DNA from 2 places in the Streptomyces sp. NPDC006798 genome. Region 2 is predicted to be linked to the other one. Evidence: riboswitches for the same ligand, from Rfam matches in the RefSeq annotation. Region 2 holds a riboswitch; the other holds the start of a gene.
The links. Region 2 has a riboswitch for S-adenosylmethionine ahead of thrC (threonine synthase). Riboswitches for the same ligand answer to the same signal wherever they lie in the genome.
Positions count from the first base shown of each region.

Region 1: another riboswitch for S-adenosylmethionine. It lies ahead of ABZ714_RS31450 (aminotransferase class V-fold PLP-dependent enzyme); the one in region 2 lies ahead of thrC (threonine synthase).

Region 1 covers NZ_JBEYIS010000070.1:15,462-20,745, forward strand. Annotated here, with positions in the region: gene trpD (anthranilate phosphoribosyltransferase) at 1-601, shown strand, start outside; SAM riboswitch class IV at 1,088-1,205, shown strand; gene ABZ714_RS31450 (aminotransferase class V-fold PLP-dependent enzyme) at 1,418-2,824, shown strand; gene ABZ714_RS31455 (glycerate kinase) at 2,758-3,975, opposite strand; gene ABZ714_RS31460 (SLC13 family permease) at 4,016-5,284, opposite strand, start outside.
Region 2 covers NZ_JBEYIS010000002.1:56,243-61,526, reverse strand. Annotated here, with positions in the region: gene ABZ714_RS01440 (cold-shock protein) at 88-291, opposite strand; gene ABZ714_RS01435 (MoaD/ThiS family protein) at 843-1,121, opposite strand; gene thrC (threonine synthase) at 1,286-2,593, opposite strand; SAM riboswitch class I at 2,611-2,775, opposite strand; gene ABZ714_RS01425 (glucosyl-3-phosphoglycerate synthase) at 2,976-3,926, shown strand; gene ABZ714_RS01420 (hypothetical protein) at 3,966-4,562, shown strand; gene ABZ714_RS01415 (trehalose-6-phosphate synthase) at 4,592-5,284, shown strand, end outside.

The DNA.
Region 1 (5,284 bases), on a different contig from region 2:
CGGCGAGGCGGGCATCACCTTCTGCTTCGCGGTCAAGTTCCATCCGGCACTGCGGTACGTGGCCGCGGCGCGCAAGGAACTCGGCATCCGCACCACCTTCAACTTCCTCGGCCCGCTGACCAACCCCGCCCGCGTCCAGGCCCAGGCCACCGGGGTCGCCGACGCCCGGATGGCCCCCATCATGGCCGGGGTGCTCGCCGAGCGGGGCTCGTCGGCGCTGGTGTTCCGCGGCGACGACGGACTGGACGAGCTGACCACGACCGCGACGTCCCGGGTGTGGATCGTCCGCGACGGCACGGTCCGCGAGGAGGCCTTCGACCCCCGGGACGTGGGGATCGACCTGGTCCCCGTCGAAGCGCTCCGAGGCGCGGACGCGTCGTACAACGCGGATGTCGCCCGGCGGCTGCTGGCCGGGGAGCGGGGCCCGGTCCGGGACGCCGTCCTGCTCAACGCGGCGGCGGCGCTGGTGGCGCTGGCGCCGACGGACGCGGGGCTGACGGAACAGATCGCGGCGGGCATCGCGCGCGCGGCGGAGTCCCTCGACTCCGGCGCGGCGGCGAACACCCTGGAGAACTGGGTCCGCGCGACGACGCGCGCGTAGCTTTTCTCCGGGGGCGCTCTGCCCTGCCGGGCCGGTGTATCAGTCGCGCCCGCGGCCCGCCTGTGGCTTGTCGCGCAGTTCCTCCCCCTGTGCCTTCGGCGACGGGGGGACCCCCAACCTATGGCTTCGGCGATGAGGGGACCCCCAGCGCCTCGGCCCTCCGGGTGAGGCCCACGCCCTCCGCCCGGCCGGGCGGGTGTTGTCGGGCGACCGCGCGCCGGTGGGTGGCTGGTCGCGCAGTTCCCCGCGTCCCTAAAGGCTCTCCCCGGCGCCGCCCCTGAAAAGGGGGACCCGCCTTTCTGTGAGGGCGATCAGGAGGGCAACCAGGGGCGCGGGGAACTGCGCGGGCAACCACAGACGGGGCGAGGTCGGCACTCAAGGGTCATCGAAACGGCGCGCCCGTCCCCGCGGCGCCCCGCAGGGACTCCGCGTCCGGATTGCGGACAGGCTTGCGGCCGTCGCCCGCGTCGCATACCGTTTCGCGCAGGTCATGAGCGACAGCGACTACGGCCCCGGCCCGCTGTCCGGCAACCCTCCGTCCGTGGCGGGGTGCCCCGGGTGAAGACCAGGCCGTGGGCAGCGAGGTCCGCGGCAAGCGCGGACCCCTGCGTCACCCTGGGGTCCTGGTCCTCAAGGGAGCAGTCTCGTGAGCAAGCGAATGCGATAGGGCTCGAAGCCCCTTCTTCCCGCACATCCTCCGTACCCCGCCGCTAACCCACCCCCCGGCCCCGTCGTCAGGGCGTGTGGCCGTGTCATGGCGTGTGTCGTACGGAGCCTTATGCCTCCATTCCGCCTGCCCCGCCCGGGAGTTCCGTCATGTCCGCATCCGTGCCCGCCGTCTCCTGTACCGCCACCGGCTCCACCGCCGCCACCGAGCCGCTGGCCGTCCTCGGCTCCGATGTCACCGTGCCGCTGGTCACCGGTGGCGAGGTCACGTACGCCGCCCTCGACTACGCAGCCAGCGCCCCCGCCCTGCGCCGGGTGTGGGACGACGTCGCCGCGTACGCCCCGTACTACGGCAGTGTCCACCGGGGCGCCGGGTACCTCTCGCAGCTCTCCACCGACCTCTTCGAGAGCAGCCGCCGCACGGTCGCCGAGTTCCTCGACTGCCGGGAGAGCGACCAGGTCGTCTTCACCCGGTCCACCACGGACTCGCTCAATCTGCTGGCCGCCGTGCTGCCCGCCGACTGCCAGGTGTTCGTCTTCGAGACCGAGCACCACGCGTCGCTGCTGCCCTGGCGGGACGCCCGGGTCACCTATCTCAACGCGCCGCGCACCCCCGACGAGGCCGTGACGACCCTGGAGCGGGCGCTGGCGGACCGGGAGCCGTACGGCCCGGCGCTGGTCTGTGTGACGGGTGCGTCCAATGTGACCGGTGAGCTGTGGCCGGTACGGGAGCTGGCCGCCGCCGCGCACGCCCACGGCGCCCGGATCGTGCTGGACGCGGCCCAGCTCGCGCCGCACCACCCGGTGTCGGTCCAGGAGCTGGACGTGGACTGGGTCGCCTTCTCCGGGCACAAGCTGTACGCCCCCTTCGGGTCCGGGGTGCTCGCGGGCCGCGCGGACTGGCTGACCGCCGCCGAGCCGTATCTCGCGGGCGGCGGCGCCTCCCGCAAGGTGGCCCGCCGGGCCGACGGCGGGGTCGAGGTGGAGTGGCACACCACGGCCGCCCGCCACGAGGCCGGTTCGCCGAATGTGATCGGCGTCTACGCGATCGCCGCCGCCTGCCGCGCCCTCACCGAGGCCGGTTTCGACGGTCTGGTGGAGCGGGAGCAGTCGCTGGTGGCCCGGGTCAGGGCCGGGCTCGCCGAGGTGCCCGAGGTCAAGGTCCTCTCCCTGTTCGGCGACGACGCCCCCCGGGTCGGCGTGATCTCGTTCGTGGTGGAGGGCTGGAACAGCTCGCACTTCGCCGCCGCGCTCTCCGCCGAGTACGGCATCGGGGTCCGGGACGGACTGTTCTGCGCCCACCCCCTGGTCCGTACCCTGCTGGGCAGCGACCCGCAGGACCCGGGGGAGTGCGGCGCCCCCGAGGCCGAGCCGGGGGAGCGGTCCCTCAACGCGATCCGGGTGAGCTTCGGCGCCGGTACCCCCGACGAGCACGTGGAGCGGTTCGTCCGGGCCGTCCGTGAGCTGGTCACGGACGGCGCCCGGTGGAACTACCGGACCGAGGACGGCCGCTGTGTGCCCGACCCGACGGGTCCGGCCGCCGCGCCGACCGGCTGACGCTCCGGGATCCGGGTCCCGATCAGCACCATCCGCAGCGCCCGCTCGGTCGCGTCGGCGAGGAACTCCCCGCCGCGGCCGAGCGCCTCGGAGAGGGTGACGGGCGCGGGCAGGATGGCGCTGTACGCGTCCACCCCGGCCGACCGCACCTGGTGCGCGCCCTCCCCGATGGTGCCCGCCAGGGCCAGTACGGGACGCCCGTACCGCTTGGCGCGCCGGGCGACCTCGGCCGGGACCTTGCCGCGGGTGGTCTGGTGGTCCAGCGCCCCCTCCGCGGTGAGGACGAGATCGGCCCGGGCCAGCCGGGCGTCGAGGTCGAGATGGTCGAGCAGCACCTCGAACCGGGGCAGCAGCGCCGCGCCGAGCGCCGCGAGCCCGGCGCCGAGGCCGCCGGAGGCGCCCGTGCCCGGGCCCTCGTACAGATCGGCCCGGACCTTCAGATCGCGGGTGAGGACGTCCGCCCAGTGCTCCAGCGCCGCCGAGAGCTGTTCGACCTGCTCGGGCGTGGCGCCCTTCTGCGGTCCGAAGACCCGGGCGACGCCCCGCTCCCCGCAGAGCACGTTGAACGGGTTGCAGGCGACCCGGATGTCGGTCCTGCGCAGCCGGGGGTCGAGGCCGGAGACGTCGATCCGGTCGAGCCGCAGCAGTTCGCCGCCGCCGTACGGCAGCTCCACGCCGTCCGCGTCCAGCAGCCGGGCGCCCAGCGCCTGGAGGGCACCGGCGCCGCCGTCGGAGGTGCCGGAGTCGCCGCAGCCCACCAGGATCTCCCGGGCGCCCTCGTCGAGGGCGGCGCGGATCAGCTCACCGACGCCGTAGGTCGTGGTGGCGCCGGGGTCGCGCAGGACCCGGGGCACCAGCGACAGACCGGCGACGGCGGCCATCTCGACCACGGCCGTGTACTTGTCGAGCATCGCGAAGTGGGTGGCGACGGGCCGGCCGGTGGGGCCGGTGGCGTTCAGCCGGACCAGCCGTCCGCCGGACGCGGCGGCCAGCGCCTCGGCGGTGCCCTCGCCGCCGTCGACCAGCGGGATCAGGTCGATCTCCGCGTCGGGGATCACCCGGCGGACGCCCGCGGCGATGGCCTCGGCGGCGGACTGGGCGGAGAGGGACTCCTTGAAACCGCTGGGGGCGACGGCGATTCGGGTCAGCATCGTGGGAACTCCAGGTGAGGGTTCTGGCGGTGAAAGAGGTTCAGGGGGTGACGGGCACGCCGACCAGCGGCCAGACGGCCACCGCGAAGAGCAGCACCAGCGCGGCCGTGAGCGGCGCGAGGAAGGCGGACATCCGCAGCAGATCGCGAGGGGTGTAGGTGGGGATATCCGGTATGTCGGAGTAGAGGGTCACCGGCTTGGCCGAGGCGGGCAGGGTGTGACAGAACCCGGCCGCCGCCGTGGACGCCAGCGCCGCCGCCACCGGATTGACCCCGGCGCCCACGGCCGCCGCGACGACCAGCGGCACCAGCACCGAGGAGCGGGCCGAGCGGGACTGGAGCACCAGATGCGCCACCGTGGAGACCAGCACCACGACCGCCAGGAACGCCCAGGCCGGCACATCCAGCGGCACCCCGCCGACCAGCCACTTCGCCGCCCCCGAGTCGGCCAGCGCCACACCCATGGCCATGGTCGCGGCCATGAAGAGCAGCATCGACCAGGGCACGGTCTTCAGGGCGTCCTTCAGCCGTACGGTCCCCAGCGCGGGGGATGCGGCGACTATGGCCCCTATCAGCGCGACCACGGCGGGCGGCACCCGGTGCAGCGGCTCGCTGCACCAGAGCGCGACCACGGTCGCCAGCAGCAGCGCGCACCGGGCCTCCGCCTGCGACCAGGGGCCGGTGACGGGCTGTTCGGTGTGCTCCTGGATCTGTTCGACGGTGATGTGCACCGGGCCCCGGCGGTCCGCCCGCTTGGTGGTGGTCAGCAGCACGACCTCGGCGGCGAGATGGGAGGAGACGATCGCCAGCGGCAGCCCGATCAGCAGCCATTCGGCGAAGCCGATGCTCTCGCCGGTGGCCTCCCAGAGCACCGAGACCGTGATCAGATGGGCGCCCGCGCCGATCAGGGTGGCGACCGCGGAGAGCAGGATCACCGTGGGGAAGAGCAGGGCCAGCATGACCACCAGCCGCTTCCGGTCGGCGAGCGTCTTCGCCAGGGCGATGAAGACCGGCAGGGCGAGTGCGGCCCGGCCGGAGGTGGCGGGGACCGCGAAGGCGGTGACGACCAGCGCCGCGGTGGTCAGATGCACCAGCTGACGGACATTGCGGGCGCCGGTCACCAGGAAGGCCGCGGCCCGGCCCGCGAGCCCCGTCCGCGCCACCGCGGCGGCCAGGACGAAGGCGCAGATCAGCAGCCAGACCGTATCGTCACCGAGGGTGCCGAAGAGGGTGTCGCTGGTGATCACCCCGGTCGCCGTGAGCGCCAGCCCCGCGCCGAGCGCGATATAGGTGTCGTCGATCGGGGTGCC
Region 2 (5,284 bases):
GCGAGGGTCCGCACCCCGGCGAGCGGGGTGCGGACCCTGTTCGGTGCGTGCGTGCGCCGGTGACGCGTGCGCGCGGCGGACGGTCGGTCAGACCGCGAGCTTGACCATGTCGGCCTGCGGACCCTTCTGACCCTGCGAGATCTCGAACTCGACCCGCTGCCCCTCCTCCAGGGTGCGGTAGCCGTCCATCTGAATCGCGCTGTAGTGGACGAAAACATCCGCACCACCGTCGACCGCGATGAAGCCGTAGCCCTTCTCCGCGTTGAACCACTTGACGGTGCCCTGAGCCATGCCTAACTCCCCTATTACTGGCCCTTGCACAGGACCGCACCTCGCGGACCCTGGGTCAGACCTCACCGGACCTCACAGAGTGCGCCGGAACGCGTCGACCGCGGCTGAATGTATCTGCACAACTGCCCTCTGCAACAGGTCAATCGGACGAGAAATCCTGAAGGCTACTATCGGGTAATTGGCCTGAATTTATGGAATTCCGGGGCAAATCCGGCCGGACAAAAGGAACCTATGAGACAGAGCGATGCCAGACATTGGCTGCTTCTTATCGAGCCCGGGCGCATTCTCATACCTGGCCACTGATGCCGGATTGCGGGGCGTTCCCCAACTCTAGCGTGCTCAACCATGCAGAATGGCCCCCTCCGGATCTCTTACGGAGGGGGCCATTCCCATTACTGAGGGTCATGCGCCGGGGGGTTCAGGACACGGACCGTGTCCGGGGGCGTACGGCAGCGCGCGGGGCGCTCACCCCGGCGCGTTCCGTCCCCGGCGCGTCCGGCGGGCGGGTGCGCCCGGCCCCGTACGCCCGCCGGACGGGCGGGTTCGCGGGTTCAGCAGCCGCCGGCCACGGCGGGGATGATCGAGATCCCGGCGCCGTCGGGCGTGGCGGTCTCCAGGCCCTGCTCGAACCGGACGTCGTCGTCGTTGACGTAGACATTGACGAAGCGGCGCAGCTTGCCCTGGTCGTCGAGGACCCGGGCGGCGATCCCCGTGTGGTTCTTCTCCAGGTCGGCGATGACCTCGGCGAGGGTGGCGCCCTCGGCGGCCACCTCGGCCTTGCCGTCGGTGTAGGTGCGCAGGATGGTCGGGATGCGGACGCTGACGCTCATGGTGAGTGGGGCCTTCCTCGGACGGGAGCGGTACGGAAGCGGTACGGGGGAGTGGGGCGGGTCGCCCGGCGGCGTGGTCGGCCCGGGGCCGGGCCCGGGGGCCGGACCGGCCCGCGAACCGGCCCTGGACCGGCCCGCGACAGGTCGGGGCCGGCCGGGGACCGTCAGCCTGCCAGGCCCGCCTCGCGGAACGCGTCCAGGCTCGGCCGGATGACGGCGGTGGGCCCGGTGGTCGGGGAGACCGCGTCCAGCGTCTTCAGCCCGTCGCCGGTGTTGATGACGACGGTGGTCAGCGCCGGGTCGAGCACCCCGGCTGCCAGCAGCTTCTTCGCCACGCCCACGGTCACCCCGCCCGCGGTCTCGGCGAAGACGCCCTCGGTCCTGGCGAGCAGCTTGATCCCCTCGACCACCTGCTCGTCGGTGACGTCCTCCACCGCGCCGCCGGTGCGCCGGGCGATGTCGAGGACGTACGGCCCGTCGGCCGGGTTGCCGATGGCCAGCGACTTGACGATGGTGTCCGGCTTCACGGGGCGTACCACGTCGTGTCCGGCCTTGAAGGCGGCGGAGACCGGGGAGCAGCCCTCGGCCTGCGCGGCGAAGATCCGGTACGGCTTGTCCTCGACCAGTCCGAGGCCGATCAGCTCCTTGAGCCCCTTGTCGATCTTGGTGAGCTGGGAGCCGGAGGCGACCGGGATGACGATCTGGTCCGGGATCCGCCAGCCGAGCTGCTCGCAGATCTCGTACGCCAGGGTCTTGGAGCCCTCGGCGTAGTACGGCCGCAGATTGACGTTGGTGAAGCCCCAGCCCTCGCCGATCGGGTCGCCGATCAGCTCGGAGCAGAAACGGTTCACATCGTCGTACGTGCCCTCGATGCCGACCAGGTCGCCGCCGTAGACGGCGGCCATGACGACCTTGCCCTGCTCCAGGTCGTGCGGGATGAAGACGCAGGAGCGGAATCCGGCCCGGGCGGCGGCGGCGCCGACGGCGCCCGCGAGGTTGCCGGTGGAGGAGCAGGAGAGGGTGGTGAAGCCGAAGGCGCGGGCGGCCTCGACGGCGATCGCGACGACCCGGTCCTTGAAGGAGTGGGTCGGGTTGCCGGAGTCGTCCTTCACGTACAGCTCACCGGTGACGCCCAGCTCGGCGGCGAGCCGGTCGGCCTTGATCAGCTGGGTGAACCCGGGGTTCAGGTTCGGCTTGGTGGCCACGTCGGCGGGGACGGGCAGCAGCGGCGCGTACCGCCAGATGTTCTCCGGTCCGGCCTCGATCGCCTTCCGCAGCGCCTCCGGGTCACCGGCGGGCAGCTCGTACGCCACCTCCAGCGGGCCGAAACAGGCGGCACAGGCGAAGACGGGGCCGAGGGGGGTGCGCTCGCCGCACTCGCGACAGGAGAGGGCGACGGCGGTGCCGAGGTCCACCGGGGCGGTGTCGGCGGTGGTGGTGTGTGCGGTGCTTGCGACAGTCTGCGCAGCCATGGAGGCGAGGCCCTTTCTCCTCATCTTCCTCATGGCGCATCTCGCCATGAGACGGATTTGGCACCTTCCCGAGCCGGGAGCCTCGCGGCGCCCGCGCGCTGTGCGCGCCGCGGCGACGGAGACCGGCTGGAGGGTTGCCGGGGCTTCAACGGGCCGTATCCCTCTGCCCCTCTGGATGAGCGGTATTCGATTGTGGGACGCGGGACCCCGGCATGCGACCGGCGTACGCGTTGTTCAAGACTGTAACCGAAGGCCCGGAGGGTTGAGATAGTCGTCCGTACCGCGAGATGGATCACATGCCCCGGTCAGCGCCCCGGCGCGGGGCGGCCGGACGGACGGCCGGCGACGACGAGTGACGACGAGTGACTGAGGAGTAGGGCACGTGCTCGAAGAGGTAGAGCGCTGGCTGGCGACGCGTACCTGGTCGGCGGCGGACCGTCCGCCGTCCCGGCTGCTCGCCGCCAAGCGGTCGGCCAACCCGTCGCCGACGGTGAGCGTCGTACTGCCCGCGCTCGACGAGGAGGCCACGGTCGGGGACATCGTCACCGTCATCCGCCGTGAGCTGATGGAGCGGATCCCGCTCGTCGACGAGCTGGTGGTGATCGACTCCGGCTCGACCGACCGGACGGCACAGGTCGCGGCGGCGGCGGGCGCGCGGGTGGTGCACCGGGACGCGATCCTGCCCCGGATACCGGCCCTGCCCGGCAAGGGCGAGGTGCTGTGGCGGTCCCTGATGGTGACCCGGGGCGACATCGTCTGCTTCGTCGACGCGGATCTGCGGGACTTCTCGGCGGACTTCGTCTCCGGGATCGTCGGACCGCTGCTCACCGACCCCGATGTGCAGTTCGTGAAGGCGATGTACGACCGCCCGCTGGGGGAGGCCCCGGGGCAGGGCGGCCGGGTGACCGAGCTGGTGGCCCGCCCGCTGCTCAATCTGCACTGGCCGTCGCTGGCCGGGTTCGTCCAGCCGCTGGGCGGGGAGTACGCGGCCCGCCGCTCCCTGCTGGAGCGGCTGCCGTTCCCCGTGGGCTACGGGGTGGAGCTGGCGCTGCTGGTCGACGCGCTGCACACGGTGGGCCTGGACGCGCTGGCCCAGGTGGACGTCGGCTCCCGCAAACACCGCCACCAGGACGGCCGGGCGCTCGGCCGGATGGCGGCGGCGATCTACCGTACGGCGCAACTGCGACTCTCCCGGGGACATTTGGTCCGGCCGTCGCTGACCCAGTTCGACCGGGGCGAGCGGGGGTTCGTGCCGGTGACCCACGAGGTGGACACCGTGGAGCGCCCGCCGATGCGCGAGATCGGTGAGTATGCGGCGCGTCGCGCGGCATAAGGCGCACTTTTCCGGTAATCGGGGCTGAATATCCTATGTATGGTTTATGCCCGCATTGCCCAGCCCCGGAATCCGTCGTCGGCCGTGCCCGCCCCCGCCGCCGTTCCCGGCGCGGCCCGGCCCCGCGTGCCGAGGGTCGCCCGTATCCCGCACGGCCGGACGCCGTACCGGAGGCCGTCCGCCGGCCGCGGCCCCAGGGGCACCCGGGGCGCCCCGCCCCGGCGCCGCCGCCGGGGCCTGCGCCTCGCCGGGCTGCTCGCCCTCCTGGTCCTGGTCGTCGCGGCGGTCGCGGGCGCGGCGGCGCCCCAGGCCGGGGCGCCCCCGGGTGCGCGTAGCGGGACGGAGCCGGTCGCCGCGAGCGGTCCCGGCGGGACGGAGACCGCCGCCGCCTCCGCGTCCGCCCGTACGGCCGGGCAGGCCGGACCGGTCGCGGGGGCCGGTGAGACCGTCGCCGCCGGGGTGCCCGAGGCGCCCGGGCACGCCCCCACCCTCGCCCCCACCGGCCGGGACGAAGGGCCCGAACGCCTCTGGCTGCTCGGCGGCCTCGGGGTCGCCCTCGCCGCCGCCGGAGTGGTCGCCGTCGCCGCCGTACGCGGACGGCGTGAACCGCGCCACGACGGCCGAACGGACGTTTGACCCGGCGCGCGGAAGGCTAAGGCCACATCATGGTCCCCCAGCCCCCGGCCGGCCCGGCCGACGCCCACGCTCCCGCCCGCGCCCGTGTTCTCGTCGCCTCCAACCGGGGGCCCGTCTCGTACACCCTCCGTGACGACGGCGGACTCGACGCCAGACGGGGCGGCGGAGGCGTCGTCTCCGGGCTCTCCGCCATCGGCGCCCGCGACGACTCCCTCTGGGTCTGCTCCGCCCTCGGCGACGGCGACCGCGAGGCCGTCCGGCGCGGCACCGCCGAGCCCGGCGTCCTGATGCTGGACATCGATCCGGACATTCACGCCGACGCGTACAACGGCATCGCCAACTCGGTGCTCTGGTTTGTCCACCACATGCTCTACCAGACGCCGCTGGAGCCCGTCTTCGACGACGAGTTCCGGCGGCGGTGGCGGGCGTACGAGACGTACAACCGCGCCTTCGCCGAAGCCCTCGCCGAACGGGCCGCCGACGGGGCGGCCGTCCTCGTCCAGGACTACCACCTCGCTCTCGTCCCCGGACTCCTCCGCGAACTCCGCCCCGACCTGCGGATCGGCCACTTCACCCACACCCCGTGGGCCCCGCCGGACTACTTCCGCCTCCTCCCCGACGACATCGCCGAACAACTCCTGCGCGGACTCACCGGCGCCGACCGCACCTGCTTCCTCACCCGCCGCTGGGCCGACGCCTTCACCGCCTGCTGTACGGAGATC